Regions from separate parts of the Streptomyces sp. AF1A genome, predicted to be linked through region 1. Evidence: riboswitches for the same ligand, from Rfam matches in the RefSeq annotation. Region 1 holds a riboswitch; each other region holds the start of a gene.

What was found. Region 1 has a riboswitch for cobalamin ahead of ACLU3S_RS12280 (ribonucleoside-diphosphate reductase subunit alpha). Riboswitches for the same ligand answer to the same signal wherever they lie in the genome.
Region 2: it holds a riboswitch for cobalamin, as region 1 does, so the genes downstream of both, ACLU3S_RS19330 (cobalamin biosynthesis protein) here and ACLU3S_RS12280 (ribonucleoside-diphosphate reductase subunit alpha) in region 1, are expected to answer to the same signal.
Region 3: it holds a riboswitch for cobalamin, as region 1 does, so the genes downstream of both, ACLU3S_RS26005 (prenyltransferase/squalene oxidase repeat-containing protein) here and ACLU3S_RS12280 (ribonucleoside-diphosphate reductase subunit alpha) in region 1, are expected to answer to the same signal.
Region 4: it holds a riboswitch for cobalamin, as region 1 does, so the genes downstream of both, ACLU3S_RS11435 (CbtB domain-containing protein) here and ACLU3S_RS12280 (ribonucleoside-diphosphate reductase subunit alpha) in region 1, are expected to answer to the same signal.

Annotation. Positions count from the first base shown of each region.
Region 1 covers NZ_JBLEBI010000030.1:9,695-13,880, forward strand. The annotation lists gene ACLU3S_RS12280 (ribonucleoside-diphosphate reductase subunit alpha) at 1-1,646, opposite strand, end outside; cobalamin riboswitch at 1,770-1,902, opposite strand; gene ACLU3S_RS12285 (GNAT family N-acetyltransferase) at 1,948-2,454, opposite strand; gene mctP (monocarboxylate uptake permease MctP) at 2,528-4,156, opposite strand; gene ACLU3S_RS12295 (DUF3311 domain-containing protein) at 4,153-4,186, opposite strand, start outside.
Region 2 covers NZ_JBLEBI010000067.1:2,555-6,740, reverse strand. The annotation lists gene ACLU3S_RS19335 (cobyric acid synthase) at 1-527, opposite strand, end outside; partial or broken gene ACLU3S_RS19330 (cobalamin biosynthesis protein) at 524-1,436, opposite strand; cobalamin riboswitch at 1,534-1,674, opposite strand; gene ACLU3S_RS19325 (hypothetical protein) at 1,817-2,044, opposite strand; gene ACLU3S_RS19320 (inorganic phosphate transporter) at 2,082-3,332, opposite strand; gene ACLU3S_RS19315 (lysozyme) at 3,477-4,186, opposite strand, start outside.
Region 3 covers NZ_JBLEBI010000122.1:548-4,733, forward strand. The annotation lists partial or broken gene ACLU3S_RS25995 (energy-coupling factor transporter transmembrane component T) at 1-308, opposite strand, end outside; gene ACLU3S_RS26000 (SCO2322 family protein) at 394-1,044, opposite strand; gene ACLU3S_RS26005 (prenyltransferase/squalene oxidase repeat-containing protein) at 1,041-2,258, opposite strand; cobalamin riboswitch at 2,375-2,504, opposite strand; gene ACLU3S_RS26010 (phosphotransferase) at 2,564-3,235, shown strand; gene ACLU3S_RS26015 (protease pro-enzyme activation domain-containing protein) at 3,344-4,186, opposite strand, start outside.
Region 4 covers NZ_JBLEBI010000026.1:48,078-52,263, reverse strand. The annotation lists gene ACLU3S_RS11450 (lysoplasmalogenase family protein) at 1-347, shown strand, start outside; gene ACLU3S_RS11445 (YeiH family protein) at 504-1,601, opposite strand; gene ACLU3S_RS11440 (LysR substrate-binding domain-containing protein) at 1,697-2,662, shown strand; cobalamin riboswitch at 2,775-2,920, shown strand; gene ACLU3S_RS11435 (CbtB domain-containing protein) at 2,957-3,178, shown strand; gene ACLU3S_RS11430 (CbtA family protein) at 3,201-3,953, shown strand; gene ACLU3S_RS11425 (histidine phosphatase family protein) at 4,176-4,186, opposite strand, start outside.

The sequences.
Region 1 (4,186 bases):
TCGGCGGAGGCCTCGTACGCGGCGAGCATGATGCGCTCGGCGATACGGGTGGACAGCTGCTTCGCCTCGGGCGAGTCGAAGGGCAGGCGCAGCTTGAAGAAGACGTCCTGCAGGCCCATCGCGCCGAGGCCGACGGGACGCCACCTGGCGTTCGAGCGGCCCGCCTCCTCGGTGGGATAGAAGTTGATGTCCACGACCCGGTCGAGGAAGGTGATGGCCGTGCGCACCGTCTCGTCCAGCCGCGCCCAGTCCATGTCGCCGTCGCGCACGAACGCGCCGAGATTGACCGACCCCAGGTTGCAGACGGCCGTCTCGCCGTCGTTCGTGACCTCCAGGATCTCCGTGCAGAGGTTGGAGGAGTGGATGACGTGGCCAGGCTCGGCCGTCTGGTTGGCGGTGCGGTTGGCGGCGTCCTTGAAGGTCATCCAGCCGTTGCCGGTCTGCGCGAGGGTGCGCATCATGCGGCCGTACAGTTCGCGGGCCGGGATGGTCTTCTTCGCGAGCCCCTTGCGCTCCGCCGCGCGGTAGGCGGCGTCGAACTCCTCGCCCCACAGGTCCACCAGCTCCGGCACGTCCGCCGGGGAGAACAACGACCACTGCCCGTCGGCGTTCACCCGGCGCATGAACTCGTCCGGGATCCAGTGCGCGAGGTTCAGGTTGTGCGTACGGCGAGCGTCCTCACCGGTGTTGTCCCGCAGCTCCAGGAACTCCTCGATGTCGGCGTGCCAGGTCTCCAGGTACACCGCGGCCGCGCCCTTGCGCCGGCCGCCCTGGTTCACGGCCGCGACGGAGGCGTCCAGGGTCTTCAGGAACGGCACGATGCCGTTGGAGTGCCCGTTGGTGCCGCGGATCAGCGAACCGCGCGCACGGATGCGGGAGTAGGACAGACCGATGCCGCCGGCGTGCTTCGACAGCCGGGCGACCTGGTGGTAGCGGTCGTAGATGGAGTCCAGCTGGTCCAGGGGGGAGTCCAGCAGGTAGCAGGACGACATCTGGGGGTGCCGGGTGCCGGAGTTGAAGAGCGTGGGGGAGGAGGGCAGGTAGTCGAGGCGGCTCATGAGCCCGTAGAGCGCGGCGACCTCGTCGACGGAGCGGGCGGTGTCGTCCTCGGCCAGGCCGGCCGCGACGCGCAGCATGAAGTGCTGGGGCGTCTCGACGACCTTGCGGGTGATCGGGTGCCGCAGCAGATAGCGGCTGTGCAGGGTGCGCAGCCCGAAGTAGCCGAAGCGGTCGTCGGCGGCCGGGTCGACGAGCCGGTCCAGCCGCTCGGCGTGCAGCCGTACGAACGCGGCGGTCCGGTCGGCGATGAGTCCCTCCCGATGGCCCACGGCCACGGACTGGGTGAAGGTCGTCACGCCCTGCGAGGCGGCCTCGGCCCGGATGGCGAGGGTCAGCAGCCGGGCGGCCAGCCGTGAGTAGGCGGGGTCCTCGGAGATGAGCCCGGCGGCGGCCTCCGTGGCCAGCTCGCGCAGCTCCGCCTCGTCGGCATGGGCCGACCGGCCGCGCAGCGCGGCGGCGGCGACCCGGCCGGGGTCGGCGTCGGGGAGGTCGGCGGTCAGCTCGGTCAGGGTCCGCAGCACCGCGGCACCGGGACCGTCGGTCTCCAGGCCGCCGGCTGAGACCGGATCTGCTGGCGCGATCGTCACGTGGGGCTCTCCCTCGCTCGGCACGGGGCCTGGCGGAGGGCAGGGGGCAGCCACGAGCGCGCACGGCGTCGCGTCCACCGGCCCACTCCACGAGGCCCGGACGTCTCAAAGCACCCGGACCGGACGGCCGGGTGCGCTGCCGGCAGGTCCTCGGACTGACTCCTGTGCGCAGACACGCACAAGTACACCGTTGCGGGACAGTTCCGGATTCGCACCGGATTCCCCTGCGGCGACAGCGAGCATGAGCATACATCTAGTGCCGGGCTGCCGCGTCACCCCCAGATGTTGTGTCGGTCCGGCTTCACAGCGTCAACTCATAGGTGAGGAGGGTGATGTCGTCGAGGTCCGGGAGCGGGTTCCAGTCGCGCTCCGGTACGCGGGCGAAGCCCAGGCGCTCGTAGATGCGGTGGGCCGCGTGCATGGTCCGCTGGGTCGACAACACGACGGCCGTGCAGCCCCGTGTCGCCCGCGCGCGGTCGATGCAGGCGCGCACCAGGCTCTCGCCGGCGCCCCGGCCGCGGGCCGCGCGGTCGACGGCGAGCATGCGGATCTCGGCCTCGCCCGGGCGGGCTATGTCGGCCATGGGGCCGCCGCACGGCACGAAGGTGACCCCGCCGAGCAGGGTGCCGTCCCGGGTGGCCACGAGCACGTCGGCCGCGGCCGCCCGCTTGGCCACGTCGCGCAGCTCGCCCAGGTACCGGTCGCTCTCGCCGAAGTCGAGCAGCCCGTCCCGGAGGTAGGCCTGGGCGGTGATCTCCCCCAGGGCGGCGTAGTCGCCGGGCACGGCCTGCCGGATCACGATGTCCATGGCACCGAGTGTGCCGGACGGGTACGACAACGGGCCGCCGGATCCCTCCGGCGGCCCGTCGTACGAGGGGGGCCTAGTGACCGGCGCCCGCCGTCGCGGGCGGCAGTTCCACCTGGACGCCCGGGTCGCCCGCGTCGGCCGTGTAGTCCTCCGGCCGGGTCTCGTCGAGGCCCTCGGGGGCCTTCAGGGCCTTCAGGACGAAGGTGAGGACCACCGTGACCACGACGTTGAGCACGAAGGCCGTCAGGCCGATGTAGCCGATCTCGCCGATGCCCGGGATGTCCTTCGCGGAGCCGCCGAAGTGCTTCTGCGTCGGGGAGGCGACGCCGTACGCGGCGACCGTGCCGTACACCATGCCGACCGCCCAGCCCGCGAGCAGCGCCCAGCGGTGGAACCAGCGGGTGAACAGGCCGCCGACCAGGGCCGGGAAGGTCTGCAGGATCCAGATGCCGCCGAGCAGCTGGAAGTTGATGGCGACCGTCTTGTCCATGGTGAGGACGAAGATCAGGGCGCCGACCTTCACCAGCAGCGACACGATCTTGGAGACCTGCGCCTCCTGCTTCGGCGTGGCGTCCGGGTTGATGAAGTCCCGGTAGATGTTGCGGGTGAACAGGTTCGCCGCCGCGATGGACATGATGGCCGCGGGCACCAGGGCGCCGATGCCGATGGCGGCGAAGGCCACGCCGGCGAACCAGTCCGGGAACATGTTCTCGAACAGCTGCGGGATCGCCAGCTGCCCGTTGGTGACCTTCACCCCGGCCGCGATCGCCATGAAGCCCAGCAGGGCCAGCAGGCCGAGCATGAGGGAGTACAGCGGCAGGATCGTGGTGTTGCGCCGGATCACCTCCCTGCTCTTCGAGGAGAGCGTCGCGGTGATCGAGTGCGGGTACATGAACAGGGCGAGCGCGGAGCCGAGCGCCAGGGTGGCGTACGTCCACTGGCCGGCCTCCGGCGGGGCGAGCGCGCCGCGCGGCTTGCCCGTGGCCGGGTTGACCTGGCTGAAGGCGTGGCCGGCCTTGGCGAAGATGTCGTCGAACCCGCCCAGCTTGATCGGGATGTAGATGATCGCCACCGCGATGACGATGTAGATCAGCGCGTCCTTGACGAACGCGATCAGCGCCGGGGCCCGCAGACCGGAGGAGTACGTGTAGGCCGCCAGCACACCGAAGGCGATCAGCAGCGGCAGGTCCTTCACGAACCAGTTGGTGTTGTCGCCGCCGCCGACGCCCATCACGTCGAGCACCGCCTGGATGCCCACGAGCTGCAGCGCGATGTACGGCATCGTCGCGAGGATGCCGGTCAGCGCCACCGCGAGCGACAGGCCCTTCGAGCCGAACCGGCCGCGCACGAAGTCGGAGGTGGTGACGTACCCGTGGCGGTGCGAGACCGACCACAGTCGGGGCAGGAAGGTGAAGATCAGCGGGTAGACCAGGATCGTGTACGGCACCGCGAAGAAGCCGGACGCGCCCGCCGCGTAGATCGCCGCGGGCACGGCGACGAAGGTGTACGCCGTGTAGAGGTCGCCGCCGAGCAGGAACCAGGTGATCCAGGTGCCGAACGACCGGCCGCCCAGGCCCCATTCGTCCAGGGAGTGCTCGTTCTCCGCCTTGCGCCAGCGCGCGGCGAGGAAGCCCATGACCGTGACGGCCAGGAAGAAGAAGATGAAGACGCCGAGCGCGACTCCGTTGACGCCGTTGTTCACTGGGTGGCACCGCCCTTCTGCGAGGCGCGG
Region 2 (4,186 bases), on a different contig from region 1:
AAGGACGCGAAAACGCCCCCGCGGTCGATGTCCCCCACCACCAGCACGGGCAGCCGCGCGTTCCGCGCGATCCCCATGTTCACGATGTCCGTCCGCCGCAGATTGATCTCGGCGGGCGAACCGGCCCCCTCACAGATCACCGCGTCATACGTGCCCCGCAACTCCTCCAGGCACTCCAGCACGGTCCCCAGCAGCCGCTGCTGCCGCCCCCCGTGGTAGCCGCGCGCGCTCAGCTCGCCCACCGGCTTGCCCAGCAGCACCACCTGGCTGCTCTGCTCGCCGCCCGGCTTGAGCAGCACGGGGTTCATCAGCGCGGTCGGCTCGATCCGGCAGGCCTGGGCCTGCATCGCCTGCGCGCGCCCGATCTCGGCGCCCTCGCGGGTCACGAAGGAGTTGAGCGACATGTTCTGCGCCTTGAACGGCGCCACCTTCACGCCCCGGCGCACCAGCCACCGGCAGATCCCGGCGGTCACGACGCTCTTGCCGGCGTCGGAGGTGGTGCCGGCGACGAGGAGACCACCGTTCACTTCGCACGTCCCTTCACGAGGCGGCGCGCGGCGAGGGTGACGCCGAGCGCGAGCAGGCCGACGCGGCGCGAGAGCCGGACGGCACGGTCGATGTCGGTGACCCGGACCGCACGCCCGGTGGCGCCGTTGAGCACCGGGCGGTGCTCGACGCGGCCGCCGTAGGACAGGGTTCCGCCGAGCCGTACGCCGAGGCCTCCTTCGCGGGCGCCCTCGGCGTACGGCTCGGCGTTGGGGCTCGGGTGCTCCGCCGTGCTCGCCGCGCTGGCCGGCGAGCACGGCGGTCAGCCGGGCCCCCGGCCAGCCGGCGAGGTCGTCCAGCCGGGCGGAGGCCCAGCCGTAGCGGCGGTGGCGGGGGGACCGGTGACCGACCATGGCGTCCAGGGTGTTGACCGCCCGGAAGCCGACGAGCCCCGGCACTCCGGCCACGGCGCCCCACACCAGCGCGCCCACCACGGCGTCGGAGGTGTTCTCGGCGACGGACTCGACCACGGCGCGGGCGATGCCGTCGGCGTCCAGTGCCTGCGGGTCCCGGCCGCACAGGTGGGGCAGCCGGGCGCGGGCCGCCTCGACGTCCCCGCGCTCCAGGGCACGCCCGATGGTCCGCGCCTCCCGGGCCAGCGACGTGCCGCCCACGACCGCCCAGACGGCGGCGGCGGTCAGCGCGACGCGGGCGGCGGGGGAGGGGCGCACGGCGCGTGCGGCAACCGTGCCGAGGGCGACGGCGCCGCCGGCGCACACGGCGGCGTGCACGGCGCCCCAGCCGCGGTGGTCGTGCCACAACGCGCGTTCCACGGCGGCGGCCGCACGCCCGAACGCGGCGACCGGATGCCCGCGGCGGGGATCGCCCAGGAGCAGGTCACCGAGAAGGCCGGCGGCGGCGCCGTACGCGTAAGTGCGATCGGCACCCATCGGCTCAGTCGGCCGTGGGCGCAGGAGCGGTCCTGGTGCGGGTCCTTCGGCAGCCGAGCATCGCGATACGTGTCCTCACTCAGGGTGTCCACGCCCTGGTTCGACGAGATCCGGCGGTGAGAGTTCCTGGCTCCCGGGGTTCTTCCCCGGTGACAGTGGCGGGACCGCGCCGGATTCGCACCGGCTTCCTCTCTGCCGCCGTACATGGCCTGGGCAGTCCACCACGCGCCCCGAACGGCCGTCAACTGGCCGTTGACCTGCGAGGGGAGAGTGTGCCGATCCCCACATCGCGGGGCGGGCGTGACCGCCCGGCACGGCAAAGGCTCCCCTCCGTCAGAAACGGAAGGGAGCCCGGGTGTTGCCCGATGCGCTGCGGTGCGTCAGGACTTGGCGACGATCAGGTGGATGCCGTACACCACCGCCGCCGCGCAGGCCGCGAAGCAGACGTAGGCGCCGGTGACGGCCAGCGCGCCGCCGCCACCCTGGGCCGCGGCCTTCTCGCGGCGGGCCAGGCCGTTGATGCCGAGGGTGAACAGGGCCACCAGGCCCACCGTGAACACGAGGCTGACGCCGAAGACGGAGCCGATGGCCGACCAGTCGATCTTCATGGGGACGCTTCCTTGGTAACCGGGTCAGTGGCCGGGGTCAGACGGCGGCGGCCGGAGGGGCCGCCGGCGCGGCGGGGGCCGGCTCGGTGGCCGGGGCGGGGATGGTGGCCGTCAGGTCCTCGGCGACCGCCCCCGTGGGGGGCGGGGTCACCGCGGCGATGGCGGTGGTGACCACACCGGCCGGCTCCTCGGTGCCGGCGACCACGTTGGTGTGGTCGACGACGTCGCGGCGGGAGTACTTCCAGATCCCGGCGCTGGCGGCGACCAGGAAGACCAGGACGCCGGCGGTGCCCGGGTCGCCCAGCTCCGTGACGGACTCGGCGCCCGCACCGACCAGCGCGGCGGCCGGGAGGGTGAGGACCCAGGCGACGGTCATGCGGGTCGCGGTGGACCAGCGGACCACTCCGCCCTTGCGGCCGAGGCCCGCGCCCATCACCGCGCCGGAGACGACGTGCGTGGTGGAGAGGGAGAAGCCGAGGTGGGAGGAGGCCAGGATCGCGGTCGCGGCGCTGGTCTGGGCCGCGAAGCCCTGGCGCGGCTCCAGATCGGTCAGGCCCGTGCCCATGGTGCGGATGATGCGCCAGCCGCCGATGTAGGTGCCGAGCGCGATGGCCAGGCCCGCGGAGAGGATCACCCAGGTGGGAGGGTTGGAGCCGGGGGCGATGGCGCCGCCCGCGATCAGCGCGAGGGTGATGACGCCCATCGTCTTCTGCGCGTCGTTGGTGCCGTGCGCGAGGGAGACCAGGCCGGCGGAGGCGATCTGGCCGGCGCGGTAGCCCTTGCGGGTGGCCTCGCCCTCGGCGCCGCCGATGCCGTAGGAGAACCGGGTGGCCAGCATCGAGGCGAGGCCCGCCACGACCGGCGCGGCGACGGCCGGGAGCAGCACCTTGGTCACCAGCACCTCACCGTGCACCGCGCCGAAGCCGGCGGAGGCGACGGCGGCGCCTATCAGGCCGCCCATCAGGGCGTGGGAGGAGCTGGAGGGCAGTCCGACCAGCCAGGTCAGCAGGTTCCAGAGGATCGCGCCGACCAGGGCGGCGAAGATGACCTCGGGACGGATACCGCTCTCGTCGACGAGACCCTTGGAGATCGTGTTGGCGACCTCCACGGAGAGGAAGGCGCCGACCAGGTTGAGGGCGGCGGACATGAGTACCGCGAGCTTGGGCTTCATGGCGCCTGTGGAGATGGTGGTCGCCATCGCGTTCGCGGTGTCGTGGAAACCGTTCGTGAAATCAAACGCGAGTGCGGTGACGACCACAATCGCGAGGATCAGCGAGAAGCTTTCCATTTACCCAGGCATTCGTTCGAGGTCATTGGCGCGACGAACGTAGGCAACCTGGGTGAACGGAAGATGAACTGAGTCGGGCGCCGGAGTGTCAGTAGAGGGGTGCCGGGATTCCGCTTCGCGCTGTCGCCCCAGGCGCCCCTTGCGTCACCAGCCCCGCGCGAAGGCCCGCAGGCTGCCCGCCGACCCGTTGAAGAGATTCTGGTCACCCGGCAGCCCGCCCCCGGTGCCGTACTGCCAGAACGTCCAGTACGGCCACCCGCCCGGCAGCGACCCCGGCCCCTCGCTGCCGTGCCGGGCGATCCACAGCGCGTGCCGGGACGCGAACGCGTGGCTGTCGCCGGTGCACAGCCGCCACCAGTGGGCCGTGGTGTAGATCACCGGGCGGCGGCCGGTCTCCTGCTCGACCTCGTCGCTGAACGACCAGATCCAGTCGACCATCCGCCGCTTGCTGAGCCCGTAGCACTGGTGGTTCGCGTTGTACGGGTTGTACTCGATGTCCAGCGCGGGCGGCAGCGTCCAGCCGTCGGCCCGCCAGTCCCCGCCGTTGCGCACGAAGAACCTGGCCTGCTGGGTGCCGGAGGACCGGTCGGGGAGCGCGAAGTGGTACGCGCCCCGGATCAGGCCCGTCTCGCGCGCGCCGTCGTACTGATCGTCGAAGTAGGGGTTGCGGTAGTCCGTGGACTCGGTGGCCTTCACGTAGACGAACCGCGCGCCGTGGTCCTGCGCGGACGGCCAGTCGACCTGCTTCTGGTGGGAGGAGACGTCGTGCCCCCGGGGCAGCCCGGCCGCCCAGCGCGGCGGCCCGGCCGAGGCGGTCGTGGTGCCCGCGAGGGCGAGCGCCGCCGTGGCCGCCG
Region 3 (4,186 bases), on a different contig from region 1:
GTGACCGTGCCGCCCAGCCGGATGCCCTGCGCCCAGTGCGGGAGCGGGACTTCGGGGAGGGTGAGGACGGGGTGGGTGCCGGGGATGGGGGAGCCGAGCGCCACCGCGAAGACGAGGCGGATGAGGAGGACGGCGAGGGCGAGCCTGGCGAAGGCGGTGTAGGAGCGGGACCAGGGGGCGGGGGAGCGGTGCGTGGCCACGACGTACGCCGATGTGACGACGAGGAGGGCGAGGAGGAGGGGGTTGGTGGTGCGGGTGGCGGCGGTGCCGAGGGATATCGCCCACAGCCACCAGGCACCCGGGTGCACGGGGGCACGGTACGGGTGCCGGGCGGCGGGCTCACCGGCCGGCCGGTGCGGGGTGCCGCCGTACGACGGCCCGCGGTCGCGCCGGCTAGGCACGGTTGCGCCGCCGCGCCTGCCATACCGCCGCCCCCGCCAGCAGGGCGACCGCCGCCGCGCCGATCGGCAGGCCCAGCGAAGGGCCGCCGTCCGAGGCGCCCTTGCCCTTGCCGGCAGCGGTCCCGCGCGCCGGCTCTCCCGCCGCCACCTGCTCCCCGCACCCCTTGTGCGGATACCCGGCGATCGCGCACAGCAGGGCGTTGGAGTCGTAGCGCAGGGGACCCGCGACCGCGGCGAGGGCGTCGGCCGTCGTCGCGTCCGGGCGGACCCGCGCGCAGGCGGTGCGCGGGGCGGGCGGGGTCTCGCCGGACGGGGCGTCCGCCGGTGTGCCGAAGTCGAGGACCAGGGCCACCCGCTTCGTGCCGGACGTGGCGGCCGTGCCCGCGCAGATCGTGCCGAAGTCCGCCGTGCCGCGCGGCCGGGTCGCGTCCGCGGAGTCCGCGCTCACCGCGAAGCGGAAGCCCTCCACGGCGCCGTCGTCGGGGCGGACCGTCGACGGGCCCTGCGTGGCGTAGGTCCAGTGGCCGCCGCCGCGCTCCCAGAACGACCAGTAGCGGTAGCCGGTGGCCTGCGCCGGCGCGGCACCGAGCAGCAGGGCGAGGGCGGCCACCAGGACGGGCGCGGCACGGCGGACGGCGGTCACGGCTGCCGCTTCTTCCGGGCGCTGAGCAGGAAGCCGATGCCGATGCCCGCGACGAGGCCGACGCCGACGACCCACCAGACGCCGGCGTGCGAGCCGTCGCGGGACGCCTCGGCGTGCCGTGCGGCGGCCTTGTCCATGTGCGGGGCGGGACCGAGGTCGTTGAGGGACCGGACCAGGCTGGTGCCGCCGAAGTCGCCCGGCTGCGCGCCGACCGCGTGCGCGGCGAGGATCAGCTGCGCGTACGCGGCCGGGCCGCTCTGGGACGCCCACTGGGTGGCGTTCTTCTCCAGCCAGGCGTACGCCTTCTTGGCCGGCCCGGTCCGGCCGTCCGCGGCGAGGGCGACGACCGCGTCGGCCGTGTTGCCGAAGTCGGGCTGGTCCTTGGCGCCGGGGAGCGCGGACATCAGGTGGCCGCTCTTGGCGACGGCCGATGCCAGGTAGGCGCCGGCGTTGTCCGCGACCTGGGCCGGGGTGAGGTGGCCGGCCTTGGCGCAGCCGTCCTGCGCGGGGGACTTGCCGGTCCCGGTGACGAAGCCCTTGCCGAGCGCGCCCAGGACACCGGCCGCCGTCGCGTCCGCGTTGGCGAGCAACGCGCCCTTCTTGTCCGGCTGGTAGGCGAGGGCGCCGCCGCCGTCCTGGTCGCACGGGATGGACCGGGCGGCCAGCAGGTCGTAGGGGGACTTGCCGGACGGGCGCAGGCCCGCCGGGTCCGTGCCGGCCGCGGCCAGCGCGCCGATGACCACGGAGGTGGAGTTGGTGTCGCTGGGCCCGCCGGGGGAGTAGCCCCAGCCGCCGTCCTTGTTCTGCACGGACTTCAGCCAGTCCACCGCCTTCCGGACGGCGCCGCCGTGCCCGCCGACCGCCTGCAGCGCCTGGACGGCCGCGGCCGTGCTGTTGGTGTCGACCACGACCTTGCTGTCGCAGGCCTTGGCGGGAGCGGCGCGGAAGGCGGCGAAGGCGCCGTTCGCGCACTGCTGGCCGGTGAGCCAGTCCACCGCCCGCGCGGCGGGCCGGTAGCCCAGCGTCCGCTGGGCGACCAGGGTCAGCGACTGGCGCCACACACCGTCGTAGGTCGGGTCCGACTCGCCGTACAGGCCCGAGGGGATCGCCACCTTCGGGGACGCGGACGGCGACGGACCGGCGGCCGTGGCGGGTGCTGCGGCGGCCAGCACGCCTATGGCGGCGAGAGCCGCGGCACTGCGGCGGACGTTCATGAAGGCGACTGCCTCTCCCTGCGGGGAGCCGGGCAGCGCACGGGAGGGCCCCGGGCGGCTCGGCTCCGTAGACCTCGACGGTGCCGTGCGCGGCGGGCCGCCGGCGCACGTGAGCCGGTCAACGTCCCGTCCGGGGCAGTCCGGCTCACCGTGCGCGGCACGGTTCACGGTTGCGGGTCAGCGCCGGAATTGCACCGGCTTTCCCCTGTACGGGTTGTGATGACGACTCCGCCACTTTACCGGCAGCCGCGCGCGGCCCGACGGGTGGCTGTGCGCACATCGGGGCGGTGACTAGGGTCACGGTCATGACGACCACGGGGAGACTGCTGGGTTCGGGCCGTACGGCCGACGTGTACGAGATCGACGAGGCGTGGGTGCTGCGCCGGGACCGCGAGGGCTGGGGGGACGCGGCCGCCGAGGGCGCCGTGATGGCCCACGTGCGCCGGCACGGCTATCCGGCGCCCCGGGTACGGCCCTCCGCCTCGCCCACCGACCTCGTCCTGGAGCGGCTGTCCGGCCCGACGCTGCTCGGCGCCCTGCTGGCCGGCCAGGTCGGCGCGACGGAGGCCGGCACCCTCCTCGCCCGGCTGCTGCGGCAGTTGCACGCGGTACCGGGCCGGGACGCGACCGCCCCGCACCTGCGCGTGCTCCACCTCGACCTGCACCCCGACAACGTCATGCTCACCCCGGACGGCCCCCGCGTCATCGACTGGTCCAACGCCGAGGACGGCCACCCCGGCCTGGACTGGGGCATGTCGGCGCTGATCCTCGCCCAGGTCGCCCTCGCCGACGACGCGCTGGGCGAACCGGCCCGAGCCGTCCTCACCGGCCTGCTCACCGACCCGGCGGACCTCACGGCCTCCGGCCTGGCCGAGGCCCGCAGACGGCGGGCGGCCAACCCGACGATGTCCCCGCGGGAGGTCGAGGTCCTGGCGGACGCGGAGGGGCTGGTAAGGGGGCTGGGGCGGCTGGGTTAGCGTCTTCCGGTCCGCTCCGTTCCATTCCGGTGGGTTCGGCCGGGGTCGGGCCGTTCGTGCCGGTTTGATGCGGGACTGTGGCGGGGCTGTGGCGGGGTTGCAGCCGGATCAGGGAGTGGCGCCCGCCGGCCTCGGGGCGAGCTCGGGGTGCCGGAACCAGCGCAGGTAGCCGGTGGTCGGGGAGCCGAGACCGGTGGCGTCGTCGTAGCCGCGGCGGGCATGGAGGCCGAAGTCGTGGCCGAGGGTGTAGAGGAGATAGCGCTGGGCGCCCCCGGCCGTGTCGACGCCGGGGCCCTCGTCGCGTACCACGGTCAGGGGCGCCGTCCCCGCGTTCGCGGGGTGGTCGGTGACGTCGTGGAACACATGGGCGTGGGATGCGGCGAGGGCGTACAGGAGCGGGTTGGCGAAGCCGAGCCGGTGTCCGGAGGCCTGTTGGGCGTCGGCCTGGACGGCGGCGAAGGCGGGCGCGGCCGCCGACGTGCCGCCGAACCCGACGAGATGGTAGGTCCCGGCGTCCGTGAGCCCGACGAGGACGGGCAGTGCCCCGTCGCCTTCCAGCGCCACGTCGGGCGTCGCCCGGCGCGCGGTGCCGCCGGGGACACGGCCGCGCTGGTACCAGGGCCGCGGGAAGTCGCTCGCGCCCCCTCCGCCGCCGAAGGCGAAGACGCCGGGGACCGGCCCCCACGCCCGGCCCTTGTCCGTGAGAACGGACAGCTCGTCGCCCATGCTGGTCTCCCAGGCGTAGTCGCCGTGCCGGTCCAGGGCCAGGGTGGTGCCGCCGACCGAGGTGACCCACGGCGAGCCGCTGGGGAAGTCGGCCTGGGCCCGGGTGGTCTTCGGGTCGCAGTTGACGCCGGTCCGCGCGGCCCCGGGCGAGGAGTCGCCGCAGTCACCGGCGGCGAAGGAGACCCCGATGCCCTCGGCCGCGGCCTGCTCGAACAGCAGGTTCCA
Region 4 (4,186 bases), on a different contig from region 1:
ACCTCGCCGTGTGGGCCACCGCGGTCGCCGCCCTCGCCCCCGCGCTCGGGCCGGTCCTGGGAACCGCGGTGGCCGTCTACGCGGCGGCCCTGGTCACCATGGCCCTGACCGCGCGTGTGCTGGGACGCCGGGCGGCCTGGGGCGGGCTGGTGTTCATCGGCTCGGACCTGCTCGTCGCTCTGGGAGCCGCGGGGGCCGGCTTCCCCGGGCGCGCCGTTCTCGTCATGCTGTCGTACACGCTCGCCCTGGCCCTGATCACCACGGCGTTCACCACCGCGCAGGCACGCCGGTCCGAGGGGACGCCCACTGCTCGCCGGGGGACGTTCGTGACCCGCGCGAGCGACTGACGCCCGTCGCCGCGCCGTTCGCGAGGCTGCTCGGCGCACCGCAGGGCCCTCGCGGTGGAACACGTCGTCGGGAGCGCTTCGGCCGAGGGCCGCGTCGCGTGCCCGCCCGGGGTCGGCCGATGCCGGCGGGGCTGTGCGTCGTTCCCGGCGCGGCGGTCACAGGTACCGGGTCAGGAACTGGACGGCCAAGCTGGTGGCGGACACCACCAGCCACAGGCAGCCGCCGAGCAGCAGGGGTGCGGGGCCGGTCCGGCGCAGCCGGGAGGGTTCGGTGGACAGGCCGATCGCGGACAGGGCGACGGTGATCAGGAAGACGGCGAGCGCGCCGAGCGGGGCGTGGGCGCGGGACGGGACGAGGCCGGCCGTGTTCACGCCCGCCAGGAGGATGAAGCCGGTGAGGAACCACGGCACCAGCCGGCCCACGCGCACCGGGCCGGGACGATGACGCGCGGGACCGCCCCCGTCGGCGTCGTTCGCCGCGTCCGCCGTGCGCGCGCGCCGGCGGGCGAGGGCGGCGAGGCCGAGGCAGACCGGGATGATCATCAGGGTGCGGGTCAGCTTGATCACCACCGCGTAGTCGGCCGCCGGGCCGCCGTAGGTGGTGGCGGCCGCGACCACCGACGACATGTCGTTGACCGCGGTGCCCGCGAACAGGCCGAACGCGTGCTGGCCCAGCCCCAGCAGATGCCCGAGGGCGGGGAAGGCCAGCACCGCGGCGATGTTGAAGACGAAGATCGTGGACACGGCGTACGCCACCTCCGCCTCGGCCGCGCCGATGACCGGCGTGACCGCGGCGATCGCGGAGGCGCCGCAGATGCCGGTGCCCACGCCGATCAGCGTCCGCAGGTCGCGGACCACACCCAGGCGGCGCCCGATCCCGTACGCCGCGGCCAGGCAGACCGCGAGGGTCACGATCATCACCGGCAGCGAGCCGGCACCGACCCGCAGCACCTGGCCCAGGGAGAGCTGCGCACCCAGTACCACCACCGCGGCCTGCAGCACCTCGCGCCCGGCGAAGGCGATGCCTGGCCGCAGCCGGTCCGCGGGACGCACCGCGAGCGCCACCAGCACGCCGAGCACGATTCCGCTCACCGGCCCGCCGACGACGGGTGCCAGGCGGCCGACCGCGGTTGCGACGAGGGCGACACCGACGGCGAGGGCGAGCCCGGGCAGCCGGCCGGCGAAGCCTGCAAGTCGCGCGGCCAGGCGCGGAGGGCGGGTGGTGGCTGATCGGGGGAGGCTGGCGTCCTTCATGATCACCATCCTGGGCGGCGCGACGCACGCTCTGTAGTCCCCGATCGAGCAGGAGGTCATAGCGCAGACGCATGACTGGCTCATACGCTGGCGCTGTGACAGACTCCTCGGCGCCGCTTTCCCGTCCCGTCCCCGTCCCCCCGCGCACGCCCGACCTGGAGTCGCTGCGGCTCCTCGTCCTCGTGGCCGACCTGGGGAGCCTGGGCCGGGCCGCCGAGCGGCTGCGGATCTCCCAGCCGTCCGCCAGCCGCCGGCTGTCCACGCTGGAACGCGGGCTGGGGCTGGTGCTGGTCGACCGGACCCGCCGCGGCTCCCGGCTGACGCTGGCCGGGCAGGTGGTCGCCGGACACGCCCGGCGGGTCATGGACGAGCTGGACGAACTGCTCGCCGGGGCGGTCAGGCTGCGTGACCGGCGGGAGGCCGAACTGCGCGTCGCGGCGAGCCTGACCATCGCGGAGTACCTGCTGCCGGCCTGGATCAGCGAACTGCGCGCCCGTCGGCCCGAGTTGTACATCGGGCTGCAGGTGACCAACAGCGGGCACGTGCCCGAGCTGGTCGAGTCGGGCGAGGCCGACGTCGGGTTCATCGAGGGGCCCCACCTGTCCCGCGTGATGTCCACGCGGCAGGTGGCCGAGGACCGGCTCGTCGTCGTGGTCGACCCCGCACACCCGTGGGCACGGCGACGCGAACCGCTGTCGGCACAGGAGCTGTCCCGTGCGCCGCTGGTGCTGCGCGAGAGCGGTTCCGGCACCCGGCAGACCCTGGACCGCGCCCTGCACCTGGCCGGCTGCGAACGCGTGCGGCCCCTGGTGGAGCTCGGCTCGACGGCCGCCGTGCGCGGCGCGGTGATCGCCGGCACCGGGCCGTCCGTCCTGAGCGAACTGGCCGTCCAGGGCGACATCGCCGAGGGCCGGCTGATCGGCGTGGACGTCGCGGGCGTCGACCTCACGCGCGACCTGCGCGCGGTCTGGCCGACCGGGCGGCGCCTGGTGGGCCCGGCGGCGGAGCTGGTCACAGTGGCACGCCGCGAGGCCACCGGCGAGCGCCGGCCCCTCACGTAGAGCCTGCCGGCGGGCAACCGGCCCGAGGGAAGACACGCGCGCCTTCGTCGTGCGGGCGTCCACCAAAAGCCCATGAGGAAGATCACGTCGGGCGGACGCGGTCTTGGCCGCGCCCACGCCACACGGTACGGTCTGTCCGATATCGACGACGGCGAGACGGAAGCCGGTGGGAATCCGGCACGGTCGCGCCACTGTATGCGGGGCGCCCTCCTGGGGCGTTGCGTGAGTCAGACCCGTGGCCGTCGTCCTGTGCACCACCGAGATGGGACGCGAACTCCCAGAGGAGGTTCTGCCATGGCGCAGACCGTCGCTCAGCCGACAGCCACCACTCCCGCCATCCCCGCCAAGCTTCCGCTGAAGGCGATAGCGCCCTGGGCGGTCTTCTTCGGCATCCTGATGCTGGTCCTGCTCTACTTCGTGGGCGCCGAGCAGGGTGCCACCTCCGTGTTCAACGGCACCGGCGTCCACGAGTGGGTGCACGACGCCCGTCACCTGCTCGGCTTCCCCTGCCACTGAGCCCGGGGGAGAGCACACGCTCATGAACTCGGCAACGGTAAGGGGCCTCCTCGTGCGGGGCATGCTCGCCGGCCTCGCGGCCGGCGTGCTCGCCCTCGTCGTGGCCTACCTCCTCGGTGAGCCGAGCGTCGACAGGGCGATCGCCTTCGAGGACGCCCACTCCCACGAGCACGAGATGGAGGTCGTCTCCCGCTCCCTGCAGTCCACCGCCGGTCTGGCCACCGGCGTCCTCGTCTACGGCGTCGCCTTCGGCGGCATCGCCGCGCTCGCCTACTGCGTCGCGCTCGGCCGCGTCGGACGCTTCACTCCGCGGGCGACCGCGCTGCTGCTGTCCGGCTGCGCCCTGCTCGCCGTCTACGTCGTGCCGTTCCTGAAGTACCCGGCCAACCCGCCCTCGGTCGGTGAGCCCGACACCATCGGCAGGCGGACCGCCCTGTACTTCCTGATGATGCTGCTCAGCGTGCTCCTCGCGGTGTTCGCGACCATCCTGGGCAAGCGCCTCGCGCCCCACCTGGGCACCTGGTGGGCCACGGTCGTCGCGGTGGCCGCGTTCGCCGCGCTGGTCGGCCTGGCCTACGCGTTCCTGCCCGTCGTCAACGAGGTGCCGAAGGACTTCCCGGCCACCCTGCTGTGGCGCTTCCGGCTCTCCGCGCTGGCCGTCCAGTCCGTCCTGTGGGCCGGCTTCGGCCTGCTCTTCGGTGAACTGGCGGAATGCCTGCTGAACCCCAAGCCGGCAACAGCCCCGGGCGGCAACGGGGTTCCGGCCGCGCACTGATTCCTTCCGGACCACAGAGGGCTCATCGGAATCATCCGAAGAGCCCTCTGGCGTTCTTTGGACAGCGAGTCGCACGGAAGAGCGGGTACGGCTCGGCAGGCGGCTCGGCCGGACGCGAACCACCCGGCCGGGGGGCAGAGGAACGGAGCGGTCACAACTCCCGGCCGTGCCGCATCCTCCCCGGTGGCCGTGAGGCAGCGGGTCGGCGGCGCTGCCGCGCCGTCACCGGCATC